DNA from 4 places in the Shewanella septentrionalis genome. Region 3 is predicted to be linked to each of the others. Evidence: predicted binding sites of a transcription regulator. Region 3 holds the regulator's gene; each other region holds the start of a gene.

Region 1 (4,434 bases), on a different contig from region 3:
AGGCCAGATCGTCAGAGGCGCCAATACGGGTAAATATGCGATCGATAGGGCCGATCAGTGCGCGATCTGCTGGTACGAAACAGCCAATGTGGGCCATCAGCGTGATCAAAGCGACTTGACGCATGTAAGTCGATTTACCGCCCATGTTGGGTCCGGTGACAATCAACATACGTCTTTGATTGTGCAAGGTCACTGGGTTAGCGATAAACGGTGTTTGACTCACACGCTCCACCACGGGGTGGCGACCAGCCTCTATCTGTACGCCGATATCTTGGCTCAGCTCTGGGCAAGTGTAACCTAAGGTTTCGGCGCGCTCGGCAAAGTTACTCAACACATCAAGCTCAGCTGCCGCACGAGCAAAAGCTTGTAATTCATGCAACTTAGGTAGAATAAGATCGAACAACTGTTCCCATAACTGCTTTTCGAGTGCCAGCGCTTTACCTTGGCTCGAGAGCACTTTTTCTTCGTACTCCTTAAGTTCGGGCGTGATATAACGCTCCATATTCTTAAGCGTTTGACGTCGTTGGTAATTGAGTGGCACTTGCGAGGATTGCAAGCGACTTACTTCGATGTAATAGCCGTGTACACGGTTATAGCCGACTTTAAGGGTGTTGATACCTGTACGTTCTTTTTCTCTGGCTTCGAGTTGTACTAAGTAATCGCTTGCACCTTCGCTCAGACCGCGCCATTCATCTAGTTCGCTGTTGTAGCCTTCACGGATCACTCCGCCATCGCGGATAAGCATAGGTGGATTATCGACTATCGCGCGCTCAAGCAGGGCTTGTTCAACGGGGAACTCACCTAAGTATTGACGTAATTGAGTCGTGTGTGGCGCGCTTAGGGTACTTAAACTCTGTTGTAATTCAGGTAGTAAGCCCAGCGCTTGACGTAAACGGGCAAAGTCCCTAGGTCGAGCGGTACGCAGCGCGAGTCTTGCCATGATACGTTCAATATCGCCAAGTGCCTTTAATTGCTCATGCAAACCTTCGTGGGCGGCAGTATCGAGTAATTCAGTCACCGCCTGTTGGCGTGCTTTGATGTGTTTTGGATCTCGCAGCGGCTGATGGATCCAGCGTTGCAACATGCGGCTGCCCATAGGCGTTGCCGTGTTATCCAATACTGCGGCTAAGGTATTATCGCGACCTCCGGCAAGGTTTTGAGTGAGTTCTAAATTACGGCGAGTTGCCGCATCGAGCACTATGCTATCGGTTTGATTAAAGCGGGTAATGGCATTGATGTGGGGCAGGGCAGTGCGCTGAGTGTCTTTGACATATTGCATCAAACACCCCGCTGCCTGCAGTGATAAACGCGCATCTGCAATACCAAAACCATGCAAGTCTTTCGTGCCAAACTGGGCTAGCAGTAACTTAATGCTAGTATCGTAATCAAATTCCCATTCAGGGCGACGGCGTTTGCCTTTAAAACCGTTTAGCAGAGCAAGTTCACCAAAGTCTTCACTGTAGAGAATTTCAACGGGATTAGTGCGTTGCAATTCAGCTTCTAATGACTCTCGCGTCTCGAGTTCGGCAATCACAAAACGTCCAGATGAAACATCTAGAGTGGCATAACCAAAACCGACTTTACCTTGATAAACTGCGGCCAACAGATTGTCTTGGCGTTCCTGTAGCAGGGCTTCATCGGTTAAGGTGCCAGGCGTGACGATACGCACCACTTTACGTTCAACAGGCCCTTTAGAGGTTGCGGGGTCGCCAATTTGTTCGCATATTGCAACTGATTGACCAATTTGAACTAATTTCGCTAGATAGCCTTCCACAGCATGGTAAGGCAGTCCTGCCATCGGAATAGGATCGCCACCACTTTTACCGCGCGCCGTAAGTGAAATGCCTAACAGCTCAGAAGCACGTTTAGCATCATCATAAAACAACTCGTAGAAGTCACCCATGCGATAAAACAGCAACATGTCATGATGTTCTGCTTTCATGGTCAAGTACTGACGCATCATAGGAGTATGTTTTTCTAAATCATCGGTATCAATTACATTCATTAAATCGTTATCGTCCGTTGTGACTGCCTAAAGGCGATACAGTTTGTGTGGTTACAGGGGATTAAGCGCTAGAGAAGCAGAAGACTGCTATACAATTTTCAGCCAAAAAGACCACGCAAAATTTGCTGCGCCAATCTTAGCAATAATTTACCGAAAATTGAGCCCTTGATGACGGATATTCGTCAAAGGGATGCGATATCGGATTTGATATTCGCTAAAACCTTGGCCATATTAAAAATCCCATGAGCTAAAAATAATTCAGTCACAGGTCTTGATACTGTATGATTGTACAGTATACTAGTCAGCAGAATTAAGACGAAAAGCGCGGCTTTTTGAATTACCCGTTTGTAAATTGAATATTACTTTTGACAGCTTAAGGCATGTCTTGATGAGGGAACTGGAATGAAGGTCGATCCAAATAAAGAGAAAGCACTTGCTGCGGTATTGAGCCAAATTGAGAAGCAATTTGGTAAAGGCTCCATCATGAAGCTGGGCGAAGATCGCTCTATGGATGTTGAGACCATTTCTACCGGTTCTCTGTCTCTGGACGTTGCTTTAGGTGCTGGCGGTTTGCCAATGGGTCGTATCGTTGAAATCTATGGTCCTGAATCATCAGGTAAAACGACACTGACTTTAGAAGTCATTGCCGCAGCGCAACGTGAAGGCAAAACCTGTGCCTTTATCGATGCCGAGCATGCACTTGACCCTATCTATGCTAAAAAATTGGGTGTAGATATTGATAACCTGCTGTGTTCACAACCGGATACTGGCGAGCAAGCGCTTGAGATTTGTGATGCATTAACGCGCTCAGGCGCAGTTGACGTTATCGTAGTCGACTCAGTGGCAGCATTAACGCCTAAAGCTGAAATCGAAGGCGAAATTGGTGATTCTCACATGGGCTTAGCGGCACGTATGATGAGCCAAGCCATGCGTAAACTTGCAGGTAACTTAAAGCAATCTAACACTTTGCTTATCTTCATCAACCAAATCCGGATGAAGATTGGTGTGATGTTCGGTAACCCTGAAACCACAACCGGCGGCAACGCACTGAAGTTCTATGCTTCTGTCCGTTTAGACATTCGCCGTACTGGTGCCATTAAAGACGGCGATGAAGTTGTCGGTAACGAAACTCGTGTTAAAGTGGTGAAAAATAAGGTCGCAGCACCGTTCAAACAAGCCGAATTCCAAATCCTTTATGGCCAAGGCATTAACCGTACTGGTGAGTTAGTTGACTTAGGCGTAGCGCATAAGTTGATTGAAAAAGCGGGTGCTTGGTACAGCTATAAAGGCGATAAAATCGGCCAAGGCCGTGCCAATGCGGGTAAATATCTGACTGAAAATCCAGCGATTGCCGCTGAAATTGACAAGACATTACGTGAATTATTGTTAAGCAATCCAAGTGCACTTGCGGCATCGGATACTGATAGCACGGAAGATAATGTTGATTTAGAAACAGGCGAAGTATTCTGAGTCAGTCAGCCCGTCAAATCGCGGTCGCGCTGTTAGCGCGCCGCGATTATTCCCGCTTACAAATCCGCGATAAATTGCTCGAGAAAGGCTTCGACCTTAACGATATCGAACCTGTACTCGACGCTTGTGAATCCTCCGGTTTTATCAATGATAATCGCTATGCTGAATTATTGGTGCGTAGCCACATTAGTCGAGGGCACGGTGCTATCCGTATCCGCCAAGCTATAGCGCAAAAAGGCTTGTCTAAAGATTTTATTGAAGCGGCGATAACCAATAGTGATTGTGACTGGTTTGAGCTAGCAAAAGATAAAGCCACCAAAAAATATGGTGTTCCCCGCGTAACAGAAGTGAAGGGCTCTAAAGCTCGGGATCTTATCGCGAAGGAAAAGGCCAAACGAGTGCGCTTTTTAATGGGCCAAGGCTTTAGCTACGATCAAATCACTTACGCATTAGATTCAGATCCCAATGATCTCGACGACGATGATTAACCGCCATAATTCATCGATTTCGATGCAACCTTAAGACTGCAAAGCTCCTTTAAATATCACTCAATAGGCTTAGTAGAATTAGGTTTGATATCGAGTTAAATTCACTCGACACAGGCCTTAATCGCGCAAAATTCATATCGTCATCAATTACTCTTTACCTTGCCATTTTGACTCTAGCCACTCTTACGTGGGCTTTAACGCACTTTATGCTGCGTTGGTTATTTTTAACTTAGCCCACTAGGTCTACAAATAACCGTCTTGCCTAAAGTGCGTTAAATCTCCGCTGAATTCTGTATCTTGAGGTTGTTTGGGTATATATCGCCAATCAAGGCTGGTCGTCCTTCCTCAGTCTGCTTATAATGCTGGGCAAATAGAAATACGGCTAGCCTAAGGCGTAGCTGGTAATGCTTACCCAATTCAGGATGATTTCATGTATCAAACTACAGCAGAGCTTAGAAGCGCTTTCCTCGA
Region 2 (4,434 bases), on a different contig from region 3:
CTGACTCAGGCACAAAATAGCTGTCACTGCGAATAAGGCCTGCAAACTCAGGTTGTAGCTCGAGTTGATAATCTACCGCCGATAAATCTTTGGTTAACTTAACCGCAAGCACAGAGCCAATGGGGATTTGCTTAAAGCGAACTTCGGCGCCCGCTGAAATGCCCATGTTTTCGGCTGAGGTTAAGGTCAAGAAACGCTTCTTCGATTGCAGTAAGTCAGGCGCCTTTGATTGCAAGGCAAAACTGCTTGGCATAGCCGTTTTAGTATTAATGCCTGGCAGGAAGTTGATCACGCTACCCGTCAGTAAACGCTCTGGATTTTTAATGCCTGAGAGGGAAATATCGGCACCTTCAAGCCAAAACACCCCGTCGTTAGTTAACAGTGAACCGTATTGAGGTTCAAACTTAGCCACGGCTATTACGCCATTCGCGGTGAGTTGCTTGCTTAAAATGCTGCCGATATTGATGCCGCGATAAACAATACGAGTGCCTTTGTCGACACCGTTAGCATCAGCCATGGTCAGGTTTATTTCTATGCCGCCAAGGGCTGTGGTTTCTGAATCATAAAGCGAAAAAATGTCACCGTTTTTGGCAATATCCGCTTTATCATCAGAGCTAAAACTCACGCCGCCAGCCAGAATGGATGCCAAACTCTCAGAGCTGACTTTAACGCCTGTCAGTGATGCATCAATTTTGACGCCGGAGACATTCCAAAAGTGGGAGTTTTTCTTCACTAATCGCGCGTATTGCTCTTGAATAAAAGCGCTGATGATGACTCTTTGATTACCATCTAAACGATAGCTAACCACACTGCCCACAGGGATTTGGCGGAAAAATATTGGCGAGCCAACATCCAACGAACCGAGTTTGTCTGAGGTCAGTTCGACCATCACACCTTCTGAGCCGATTTGCATCGGCGGCGGTTGGCGTTCAGCCTCGAAGAAGGTTGACGCATTACCTTTGCCCGGTTGAATCGCGATGTAGTTACCCGAAAACAACGCATCTAAGCCTTCAACACCTGTGATACTGGCCTTAGGGGTGACCAGCCAGAAGAGAGTTTCCTTATTTAAGAAAGGCTTAGCACGGTAGTCCATCATGACCTTGACGTTCACGCCCTTGAGATCTTCATCTATTCCTATGTCTTTGACTTTACCGACAGTCAAGCCTTGGTATTTGACCAAGGTTTTACCTACGTCAATCCCAGTTGCACTCGGAAAGTGAATTTGAATTTCAACGCCCGATTCTTTAATGCTCTTAATGCCCAGCCACGCACCCAATGCCAACGCGACAATAGGCAGTAGCCAAATGGGCGAAAAGAGTTTTTTCTTTACAACTTTCGGCGATTCAATTTGTGTCATCTTGAGGTTCCAATCGATCCCAGAGTAAACGAGTGTCTAACACTTTTGCGGCTAACTGAGTTAACAGAATAACCAAGGCAAATGCGGTCGCGGCAGGCGCGGGTTTAGCGTCGAGTAGTTGTCCCATATTCACTAATGCCACTGTGATTGAGATGACAAATAAATCGAGCATAGACCAACGACCAATCCATTCGATGATGTGAAAACCCACCATCAATTTCTTTTTTGAAATCGGAATATCAAAGCTGATGGCACACAGATAAATGGATAAGCCGATGATTTTAATCCATGGCACTAAAATACTGGCAGTAAAAACTATCACGGCAATGGGCAACATATCTGAATGCACTAGATGCAAAATGCCCGAAAAAATGGTGTCGTGCCGCACTTGCCCTTGGTTGGTCAGCATAGTGATAGGGTAAATGTTGGCAGGCACCAGCAAGATGGCAGCGGTAATCAACAAAGCCCAACTTTTTTGCAGGCTGGAATAGTCCCTGACCTGTAACTCAGCTTCACAGCGCTGGCAATGGGTGAGGTCACTACTATTGAGCTGGCGGCACACCTTGCACAAACACAGGCCGATATCTTTACCTTGTTGCTTCATATCAGCGATGACCTTCCAATAACGTCCACATGTGCTCTAAGTCGTACTCTCGTTGCAGAAACAAGGTCACGAGAAACAACATAGTGAAGCAAAATGTGCCCATACCAAAATAAATATCCGAAAAATCAGAAAGCTGGAACGATGAAACCAAAAAGCTGATCACATAAATTTCCAGCATAGTGAGCTGCGACAATACGCCATGAAACTTCAATAATTGCTTTAATGAGTTACGCCAAAAAAGACGACTCAGTCCCCATTTCACAATCAAAATCTGCGTCAGTATCGACAACAGTAATAAGCCTGGACCAATCACAGCGGCGGCAAGCACGGCTAAACCAACGACCCAATAACCTTGGTCAAATACCGCAAACGCGCCCTGAAAAACCGTGGTGGTGCGAATGCTGCCGAAAAAGTGAATTTCGAGTACGGGTAAAAAATTGGCAGGAAAATAAAATACTAGTGCCGAGATACATAGGGCGAGCATGCCATTTACAGAGCAGTAAGGAGTGTCATAAAGTGCAGTGCTGCAACGGGGGCAAAGGGCTCTGACACCGCTTGGCAAGGCACGTTTGCGGACTGCTAAATCGCAGGAACGGCAAAGGATTACTGAATTTTCTGCTGCGTTTTCATGCATATAAAAATATATATTAGCCTAAATAGGAGTAATAACAGCGAGATCGGTGCAAAGTGTAGTGCTAATCAGCCGTTCTGCACAGTCTAGCGCTTTATAATCTTGGCAACGAAAGTACGCTAATAATATCAGATTAATCAGAACACTTGCATCACAAGTTCAATCTATGTCACTCTAGTTACTGTATATAAAAACAGTGCGAGGGCAGTCATGGCAGTAATAACACAGTTTGTCGTGGTCAGAGAAGGGGTTGAAAAGATGACATTCACATCTAAGAAGGAGGCTGATGCCTACGATAAGATGCTCGATATCGCCGATAACCTTATCCCCTTCATTCAAAAAGCTGATTTAGGTATAGATGAAAGCGTGGGCGAAAAGCTCGCATTCTATTTTGCTAACAATAAAGATGAGCTGACGAACTTGCTTAAAGGTGTCGTTCAGGTTAATAGTACGCCAACGAATCCACCTGCTGCGAAAAAAGCGGCTAAAAAGACCGAAGCAGCAGAATAAAATTGTTAGGAAATGTAATGAAATCGAAATTTTATGAGTCACTTAACCGTCAAGCCTTGGCCTTGTTGGAAGGGGAAGACGACCTTGTTGCGGCAATGGCGAATTTTTCAGCCTTACTCAATGATAATTTAACTGAGCTGAACTGGGTGGGATTCTACGTTATGCGTGGCGAACAACTCGTATTAGGCCCATTTCAAGGTAAAGTGGCTTGTACACGCATTCCGCTAGGAAAAGGCGTGTGTGGTACGGCGGCATTCACCAATCAAACCCAGCGAGTGGCCGATGTTCATCAATTTGATGGCCATATTGCCTGTGATTCTGCCAGTAATTCTGAAATCGTTGTGCCAGTTTGTGCTCAAGGTAACGTGGTTGCCGTGCTCGATATTGACAGCCCAATCTTCGATCGTTTCGACGAAGAAGACCAAAAGGGGCTGGAATTACTGGTTAAAAGTTTTGAAAACTGCCTATTTGATTAATTTGCGTACAATAACGCATAATTCATAGTCGCAATCGGTGGCGTGCGCCTTATAATATGCGCCTGCACGCATTAAGCTGGTTTGATTCGCATGCAATGAATAAGCTTAGTGTTTTGAGCTGTAAAAATTTGTTAAGGTATATTTTTTTTAACTTTAGTAAACGCGGCTAGGATGCTAATTTGTACGTTGACTCAATATTGAGTTTAACGAAGATAAACGACACGTAAGAAGTTGATATATATCACCTCGAATCGATGTCCCTTTTTGACTGTGGAAGTAATGATGGAATCAACAGAAAAGTTGACCGACACCAATGCAATTTTGGCGTATTTGTATGAAACATTTCCTTTGTGCTTTATTGCTGAAGGTGAAACTAAGCCATTAAAAATCGGATTGTTTCAAGATTTGGCTGAAAGGTTGGCTGATGATTCTAAAGTCAGTAAAACTCAGCTCAGAGTTGCCTTAAGACGTTACACCAGCAGCTGGCGCTATTTAAAGTGCGTTAAAGCGGGCGCACAACGCGTTAATCTGGATGGCGAACCTTGCGGCGAGTTAGAGCAAGAGCACATTGACCATGCTCAAGCCATGTTGAAAGAGAGTCAGGATAAAGCGAAAGCGAAACGTGCAGCACTCGCACCTAAGCCTGCGGCGAAGAAAGCACCTAAAAAGGTGGCTGTTCCTCAACGTGCTAAAACTGAGCGTCCTGCTAAGCCTGCGCCTAAAGCTGCAGCGCCAGTCGTAAATTATGTCCAAGCACAATTGACTGATTTAACGAAAAAACAACGCGTCAATGTTAAGTTAGGTATGACACCCGTAGCCGGTGTGATTACTGATATTAACAAGGAAGATATTCATG
Region 3 (4,434 bases):
ATCGAGATGATTGGCGACGGGCCCAGTGGCGATAGCACTGCCAGCGAGGGCGGGGAAGGCGGGTGGTATGCCAGTTCCCGTCAACTGATGGCAGGCCGCACAAGTGGTGGTGTAGACAGTTTCACCTTCGGCCATCAGTGCCTCATGGGTGAGAGTGGGGAGGCTCGCCGGATCCACTATGGTTGCGGAGTCGACAACTGCTGCGGGCTCAGTTGTAGGTGCGGGAGTTGGGGTCGTATTGGCTGGTGCGGTAGCAGGTGCCTGTGTGCCTGCACTACCGTTCATGTGCTCGTTGACGTCTTTGGCCTGTACAGCATCGCCAGTATTATTGCCCCAAGCATTACGCTCATAGGTAATCACAGCGGCAATTTCTTGTGCAGTCAATTGCTTACTAAAGGCTTGCATAGCCGTACCCGTTTTACCGTTGAGCACAATTTCAAGGTGGCCGCTGAGCGGTCCCGTTGCTATCGGACTGCCTTTGAGGTGTGGGAATACGCCTTGTAACCCCTCGCCATTGGGCTGGTGGCAGGCTGCGCAGTGCCCGAGGTAAACTTGCTCACCTTGGGTCATCAGATCATCTTTGCTAAGGGTCTGTGATAAAGCGGCTTGAGCGGCTTCTGCCGCCGCGCCTGCGGCTTGTTTCTGCTCCGTCACCCAAGCTTCAAACTCGGCTTCGGGTATGGCTTGCACTACGATCGGCATAAAACCATGGTCTTTACCGCAAAGTTCGGCGCATTGACCACGGTAAATACCGGGTTTGTCGATGCGAGTCCAAGCCTCATTGATAAATCCTGGGTTGGCATCTTTCTTCACGGCAAAAGCAGGTACCCACCATGAATGGATGACATCTTCAGAGGTCATCAAAAAGCGGATTTTGCGATTTATCGGCAGAACGAGCGGCTTATCGACCTCCAATAGGTAGTGTTCACCCTTGGTTTCGGTACCGTCGATTTGTGCTCTAGGGGTTGCGAGTATGCTGTAAAAATCAATGTCTTGATCGAAATAGCTGTAATGCCATTTCCATTGGGAACCCGTGACTTTAACGGTCAGATCGGCGTCGCTGGGATCTTCCATCGCAATTAAGGTTTTTGTCGCAGGAATCGCCATTAAGATCAAAATGATAAATGGCAGAATCGTCCAAGCGATTTCAACTTTAGTGCTTTCGTGAAAGTGGGACGCGACAGCGCCTTTGGATTTTCTGTGGTTGATCATGGCGTAAATCATCACGCCAAAGACCACAAGGCCAATGGCGCAGCAGATATACAAGATGGTCATGTGCAAGTGATAAACCTTGCCACTGATCTCGGTTACGCCAGGGGTCATGTTGAACCGCATGTCCGCGGCGGCCAACGGTGGTGCGAATAACACCACGAGTAAACAATACAACAATTGCTTCACAAGACTTCTCCTCTGCCAATTGCGAATAGCAACTACAAAGAAGAGCAACACAGTAAGTCTCAACTCTATGCAAACTCTTCAGTTCCCAAAAAAGCGTTTTTGACTTCAACGTGCGTTGGCGGCTGTTACTTTTAATTAAGTATTGTTACTGCTGGTATTAGCCACGCTGGCACATACGACTGAAATAAATCTGTTCTCTATTTTTAGTGGCATTTTGAACTCGATTACGGCTCGATTTATTTGCCACGGGCGGCGATATATTATCGCCGACTAAATCAACCATACTTGCTGTTTAAATATTGATCAAGATCACTTATTTATCTAATTGTCTGAAAAATTGCCAAAAAAAAGCCTCACATTCATAGGCGAGGCGGCTTTCAAGGTAGAAAAATAAATGAATATTTAATGTACAGCGCTAAAAAAAGATTGTTGGCCGAAGAGATTGCCTTGCTCAATGTGTACGTCGCCATGTAAGTGACTGTTTACGTCTTCAAGCACTATGCCCATGGCGCGGGCACTTTTAGCCACGATTTGCAGGCGACGATTATCGCGTGCATCCAGTGATTGGGTCCAAGTAATAACTGCACTGGACGTACCACTTGTTAAGGCTTTTTCCATCGCCCACAGGGTTTCGACTTCATCTTTAGCGTGCACCAGCAAGACTCTGTCCATACGCACGCCAGCGTTGGCGAGCATTTGTTTGTAGCCAATACTCGGTGGGTTGATGAGCACTAACCAACGACCCTGTTGGCTTAACTGGGCGAGTTGCGCACTCAAATGGATTAACTCTTGGCGGCCTTGAGTCTTAGTTGGCATGCAGGCGATAGGTGCATGGTGCCAGTCATAGTCGGCATCACGGACTTCATCGAGCCACAAGCCCGGATGGCGGGGTGCATTGCCAAGTAGTTTGTTCATAGCCAATCTCCATTACGGATCACACCGACGGCGAGTCCTTCAATTGTTAAACTTTGATAGCCTAAATCCACTTTTATCGGGGAATAGTCTTCATTTTCGGCGTGTAGATAGACCACATTGCCTTTTTTTTCGAAACGTTTAACAGTGACATCGTCGTCGACTCTAGCGACAACCACTTGACCATTTCTAGCTTGTTGTACTTTATGAACTGCCAGCAAATCTCCCTCGAGAATGCCGATATTCTTCATGCTGTCGCCTTTAACCCGCAGTAAAAAATCGGCGGCGGGATGAAACATGCTTGGGTCGACTTGGTAGTACTGTTCAACATGTTCTTGGGCGAGAATAGGTTCGCCAGCAGCTACTTGACCGATAAGCGGTAAACCTGTTTCAGTTACTTCTTCGACTTCCGCAGTCAGACGAATGCCCCGCGATGTGCCTGGCATGATCTCAATGCAGCCCTTTTTCGCCAACGCTTTAAGATGCTCTTCAGCCGCATTGGCGCTCTTAAAACCTAAACGGGTCGCGATTTCTGCCCGAGTGGGTGGCATGCCAGTATCGGCAATATTTCGTTTAATTAGCTCTAAAATTTCAGCTTGGCGTGGCGTCAAAGGTCTCATGGTGTTTCCTGTTTTTCTATACAGTTACTGTTAGTATATACAGTATTATTTGCAGCGCAAGTATTAACCACTTTTTAGCTATGTTGGAGAGAATTAGCGAATATTACCCATAGTCTGGTATTCTACCGGGCTAGTAAACGTACTTAATTGCATAAGAATAATGCCTAAACACGACTCTCTTTGGTTGAAATCATTACGCTGGATCCAAAAACACTTAGTGCACACTATTGTTGTGCCTCAGGATCCCTTTGCCGATCTGAATCTGGATGCCTCCAGACCCCTTGCTTATGTGATGAAAACGGAATCGCTGAGTGACATCGCTGCCTTGAGCGAAATAACGGCTAAGTTAGGACTACCGAGCCCCTATGAGCCTTTAGTGGCAAATGGTGTGATTGCGCCTCGGGTTGTCTGCCTTCAAGGGCGTAAGCCGCTGTTTGGTGAGCGTGCCGGTAACGAGCCTTTCCTCGAATGCTTTATGCGTTTGTTGGCCGTGCATAAGGAGCGCCCTGAATTAGACATTCAACTGGTGCCCGTGAGCCTGTATTGGGGCCGCACGCCAGGAAAAGAAGATGACACTATGAAGGCGGCTGTGTTTGAGCGGGAAAACCCGACTTGGCTGCGCAAATGCTTGATGATTCTATTCTTAGGTCGACATAACTTCGTACAGTTTTCAAATGCGGTATCTCTGCGATACATGGCCGACGAACACGGCACTGACATGGGGATCGCCCATAAGTTAGCGCGGGTCGCGCGGGTGCATTTCCGTCGTCAACGTAAGGTGATGACTGGACCTGTGCTGCCAAATCGCCAAGCACTGTTTCATTCGTTGCTCAAATCCGAGTCGTTGCGTAAAGCGATTCAAGAAGAAGCGGCCAACAAAAAGATTTCTGAGACCCAAGCGCGCGAGACGGCTATTGAGTATCTCGATGAAATCGCTGCAGATTACTCAGATAGCTTAGTGCGTATTGCTGAGCGTTTCTTAACTTGGTTGTGGAACAAGCTTTACAGCGGGATCAACATTAAAGGCGCCGAGCAAGTTCGCCAGTTGCACCATGATGGCCACGAGATTGTCTATGTACCTTGTCATCGCAGCCACATGGATTACCTGCTGTTATCGTATATTTTGTATTATCAAGGCATGGTTCCGCCGCACATTGCTGCCGGTATTAACCTCAATTTCTGGCCCGCTGGACCTATGTTCCGTCGCGGTGGTGCCTTCTTTATCCGCCGTAGTTTTAATGGCAACAAGCTGTATACCGCAGTATTCCGTGAATATTTAGATCAACTGTTTGCTAAAGGTTATTCGGTGGAATATTTCTCCGAAGGCGGCCGCTCACGTACCGGTCGGCTATTGGCGCCAAAAACCGGCATGATCGCTATGACGATGAACAGCGTGCTGCGCGGTATCGAGCGTCCAGTCACGCTAGTGCCTGTGTATTTAGGCTATGACCATGTGATGGAAGTGGCGACGTACCATAAAGAGTTAAGTGGTAAGAAAAAGAAA
Region 4 (4,434 bases), on a different contig from region 3:
TGTTATCGTCGGTTTATGGCATGCAAATCGCTTTAGACAATAGCAAAGGCGCAACGCTCGGGATGAAATCAGCCAATGCCATTGCCAACGCCGAACAATTAGCACCTCACAATCCGCGGGTCGCATTGGTGAAAGCCATCGCCGCCTATAACACCCCAGCTATGTTTGGCGGCAGCATGCAAAATGCTAAGACGCTCGCCACTACCGCCATAGAAAGATTCGCCCAACCTTGCGACGACATTTGTTGGGGCGAAGCCGAAGCTTATACCTGGCGCGGACTCGCTAAACAGGAATTAGGCGATACCCAAGGCGCGATTGAAGATTGGCAACAGGCGATCAAAGTGCAAGCAGATTACGGTTGGGCAAAATTTTTGCTTCAACAAAATCAGCAATTAAGTGCAAACTAGATCCCATTGTTAACAGGGACTGATGGCGCTGACCCCAGCGCCAACCCCTAAACAGAATAAATCAAGGCAGATGCCTCCTTTAGCATTCAAGGGGCAACTATGAACAATCAACACAGTTTCACAGAGGCATCATGATGAGCACTCCCCTTCAGCTCGAACGAAAACTCGCTTGGGTGTATTTGATAAACTTAGTGTTTTATCTTATTCCGCTTGCCATCAATGCGTATCCAGCATGGAAAATCGCCCTTAGCTTTGCCGTGCTAATTCCTTTTATTGCCAGTTATTTTTGGGCCTATAAGTGCAATCAGAATAGCGCCTATCGCCCCATTCTGATGATGGTGGCCATCGCCACAGCAATCACCCCAATCAACCCAGGATCTATCTCGCTATTCACCTTTGCCGCTTTTTTCATTGGCTTTTTTTATCCTCTCAGAACCTGTCTGTTGGCTATTGCCGCCTTAATCGGCCTGTTGTTTGCCCTCAATGAGATTTACGACTTTAACAGTTACTACTTTCCGCTTTATGGCTCAGGATTGGTGCTCGGTGTAGGCATGTTTGGCGTTGCCGAACGCAGGCGTCATCAACATAAAGTGAAAGAACAGCAAAGCACTCAAGAAATTAGTACCTTAGCGGCTATGGTTGAGCGAGAACGCATTGCCCGCGATCTACACGACATCATGGGCCACAGCTTGTCTTCGATTGCGCTTAAGGCGGAACTGGCCGAAAAACTGCTGGCAAAACAAGAATACCAACTGGCCACTACCCAGCTTAATGAACTAGGTCAAATCGCCCGCGAGAGCCTCAGCCAAATTCGTCACACCGTATCTGACTACAAACATAAGGGTCTCGCGGATAGCGTGACACAACTGTGTAAACTATTGAGGGAAAAAGGGATCAGTGTCGAGCTGACAGGCAATATCCCTAAACTACCCGCCAGAATGGAGAGCCAGCTGGGATTAATTGTCACTGAACTGGTGAATAATATTTTACGCCATAGCGGCGCAAGTCAATGTATTATCGACTTTATTCAACAGCCAGATCGACTAATCCTTGAAGTCAAAGATAATGGCACAAGTAAACCTATCGCCGAAGGCAATGGCCTCACTGGCATACGCGAACGTCTCGACATTTTAGGTGGCAGCTTGAGCTATAATCTCGAACAAGGATATGCATTTACCGTCAGTTTACCTTTGCAGGGAGCAACAGATTAATGAAGATTTTATTGGCGGAAGATCAAGCCATGGTGCGTGGCGCACTCGCAGCACTCCTCACGCTTGCGGGAGGCTTTAATATCACCCAAGCGAGTGACGGCGACGAAGCCCTTAACCTACTCAAACAGCAAAATTTTGATCTCTTGCTAACAGATATCGAAATGCCCGGGCGCACAGGCCTTGAGCTGGCAACTTGGGTAAAGGAGCAACATAGCCAAACTAAAGTTGTGGTCATTACTACCTTCGGCCGCGCGGGCTATATCAAACGCGCCATCGAAGCCGGTGTCGGCGGGTTTCTGCTTAAAGATGCCCCCTCGGAAACCTTAGTCAACGCGATTCAACAAGTGATGGCGGGTAAACGGATAATTGATCCTGAACTGGCCATGATGGCAATTGGTGACGTCGACCCACTCAACGATAAAGAACGCCGAGCCCTTCGCCTCGCCAGTGAAGGCAAATCCACCGCCGACATCGCCGAAACCCTCTTTATCGCCGAAGGCACAGTGCGCAACTACCTCTCCGAAGCCATAGCCAAACTCAATGCTAGCAACCGAATCGATGCAGCACGCATCGCCAAACAAAAGGGCTGGTTGTAATCAGATTAACGGTTAACCGCTCTTTCGTTCATATCGACAATTTTTGCGCCCCTTAGCTAAAACCTAAGGGCCGCAAACTGACGTTAGTTAGGCTAGCAAATAAGTCCCTCATTCTGCTTGAGATTGCCTTACGCTTATTCTCTGTTAATATATGTATAAATTCACAGTGATTGAGTGCTAACGACTTGCAGCAATTGGATCTTGTTCCGATCACCGACCTCAAAGGCGTCGCCAAAAAGGTCGCGGAGAAACTCGCAAAGCTCGGCATCACAACAGTACAAGATCTGCTGTTTCACTTACCCCTGCGCTACGAAGACAGAACCCAAATCTATCCGATTGCCGCCCTTATGCCCGGCAGTTACGGCACCATAGAAGCTGAAATCCAATCGACGCAAATCATCCAAGGCCGCAAGCGTATGCTGGTCTGCAATGTGCGGGACGATACGGGTAGCTTGAGCCTGCGCTTCTTTAACTTTTCCGTCGCCCAGCGTAATGCCATGCAAAATGGTTTAATGATCCGAGCCTACGGTGAAGTGCGCCGTGGTGGTCACCAAGCCGAGATAGTGCATCCAGAATACAAAGTCGTCTATCCCGGTGAAGATGTTCACCTGAGCGATACCCTAACGCCGATTTATCCCACAACTGAGGGCTTAAAACAGGCGAGTTGGCTAAAGCTGACCGAGCAAGCTTTGGCATTACTGGAAGATGGCGGTTTAACTGAGCTGCTACCACCGCAGTTGCAACCGAATAACATCAGCCTTAAACAAGCGCTGCAGACGCTACATCGACCTCCTGCGGGGATCTCTCAGTTCGATTTAGAGTTAGGCCAACACCCAGCCCAGCAGCGACTGGTGCAGGAAGAGTTGCTCGCCCATAATCTCAGCATGCTACGCCTAAGGCAGCGCAGTAATTTAGATGCAGCAGTGACCATGCAGGCCACGGGGCAGTTGCTCAATCCCTTCCTTGCCGCTTTGCCCTTTAAGCCCACAGGCGCCCAGCAAAGAGTGGTGGCCGATATAGGCAAAGATTTAGAAAAGCCGCACCCTATGATGCGCTTAGTGCAAGGGGATGTGGGCTCGGGTAAAACCTTAGTCGCGGCGATGGCTGCGCTGCAAGCGATTGAAAACGGTTATCAAGTTGCCATGATGGCGCCAACAGAGCTATTGGCCGAACAGCATGCAACTAACTTTGCCGCTTGGTTTGAACCACTCGGGCTTAAAGTCGGTTGGCTAGCGGGTAAACTTAAAGGCAAGGCAAGAGCGCAATCCCTTGCGGATATTGAATCCGGCGCAGCCCAAATGGTGATTGGCACCCATGCCATCTTTCAGCAGCATGTGGTCTTTAATAAACTCGCGTTAATTATCATAGATGAGCAGCACAGATTCGGCGTACACCAACGCTTAGGTCTGCGGGAAAAGGGCGTGAGCCAAGGGTTCCATCCGCATCAATTGATCATGACGGCAACGCCGATCCCGCGCACGCTAGCGATGACAGCCTATGCGGATCTCGACACTTCTATTATCGATGAATTGCCGCCGGGACGAACTCCAGTAACCACAGTGGCGATTGCCGATTCACGCCGCAACGAAGTGCTTGAACGGGTGCGTAACGCCGTCATCACAGATAAACGTCAGGCCTATTGGGTGTGTACTCTAATTGAAGAATCCGAAGTGCTCGAATGCCAAGCCGCCGAAGACACGGCCGAAGAACTGCGCCTCGCCCTACCCGAGCTCAATATTGGCCTAGTGCATGGCAGGTTGAAGAGCGCTGAGAAACAACAAATCATGGCCGATTTTAAGGCGGGCATCATTCATCTTCTTGTGGCGACAACAGTGATTGAAGTCGGCGTAGACGTGCCTAATTCCAGCCTGATGATCATTGAAAACCCTGAACGTTTAGGCTTAGCGCAATTACACCAACTACGCGGACGAGTCGGCCGAGGCGCCATCGCAAGCCATTGTGTGTTACTCTACAAGGCGCCATTGAGCCATACCGCCACCCAAAGACTGAGTGTACTCAGACAAAGTAATGACGGTTTCATCATAGCGCAGAAAGATTTAGAAATTCGTGGCCCGGGTGAAGTGCTTGGCACTAAGCAAACGGGACTGGCCGAACTGAAAATTGCCGACTTAGTGCGCGATCAAGCTTTGATCCCGCATATTCAAAAACTGGCAAATCACGTGATGGCGCAGGCCCCCGAAAAAGTCGATGCGATTATCT

Evidence for each region. The regulator LexA, encoded in region 3, represses DNA repair genes until DNA is damaged. The targets are predictions, from matches to a motif close to TACTGTATNNNNATACAGTA.
Region 1: recA (recombinase RecA) is a predicted target of LexA. The motif match lies at 2,281-2,300, and genes of this name have one in related genera.
Region 2: NE536_RS11370 (YebG family protein) is a predicted target of LexA. The motif match lies at 2,772-2,791, and genes of this name have one in related genera.
Region 4: recG (ATP-dependent DNA helicase RecG) is a predicted target of LexA. The motif match lies at 2,364-2,383, and genes of this name have one in related genera.

The regions. Positions count from the first base shown of each region.
Region 1 is NZ_JAMTCC010000012.1:5,451-9,884, reverse strand. Features, by position in the region: gene mutS (DNA mismatch repair protein MutS) at 1-2,005, opposite strand, end outside; gene recA (recombinase RecA) at 2,408-3,475, shown strand; gene NE536_RS08635 (regulatory protein RecX) at 3,493-3,963, shown strand; gene alaS (alanine--tRNA ligase) at 4,394-4,434, shown strand, end outside.
Region 2 is NZ_JAMTCC010000017.1:21,182-25,615, reverse strand. Features, by position in the region: gene NE536_RS11385 (PqiB family protein) at 1-1,357, opposite strand, end outside; gene NE536_RS11380 (paraquat-inducible protein A) at 1,344-1,961, opposite strand; gene NE536_RS11375 (paraquat-inducible protein A) at 1,963-2,595, opposite strand; gene NE536_RS11370 (YebG family protein) at 2,803-3,102, shown strand; gene NE536_RS11365 (GAF domain-containing protein) at 3,120-3,578, shown strand; gene proQ (RNA chaperone ProQ) at 3,861-4,434, shown strand, end outside.
Region 3 is NZ_JAMTCC010000010.1:101,929-106,362, forward strand. Features, by position in the region: gene coxB (cytochrome c oxidase subunit II) at 1-1,398, opposite strand, end outside; gene NE536_RS07750 (cell division inhibitor SulA) at 1,801-2,313, opposite strand; gene lexA (transcriptional repressor LexA) at 2,310-2,930, opposite strand; gene plsB (glycerol-3-phosphate 1-O-acyltransferase PlsB) at 3,091-4,434, shown strand, end outside.
Region 4 is NZ_JAMTCC010000003.1:100,783-105,216, forward strand. Features, by position in the region: gene NE536_RS02410 (tetratricopeptide repeat protein) at 1-407, shown strand, start outside; gene NE536_RS02415 (sensor histidine kinase) at 539-1,618, shown strand; gene NE536_RS02420 (response regulator transcription factor) at 1,618-2,214, shown strand; gene recG (ATP-dependent DNA helicase RecG) at 2,400-4,434, shown strand, end outside.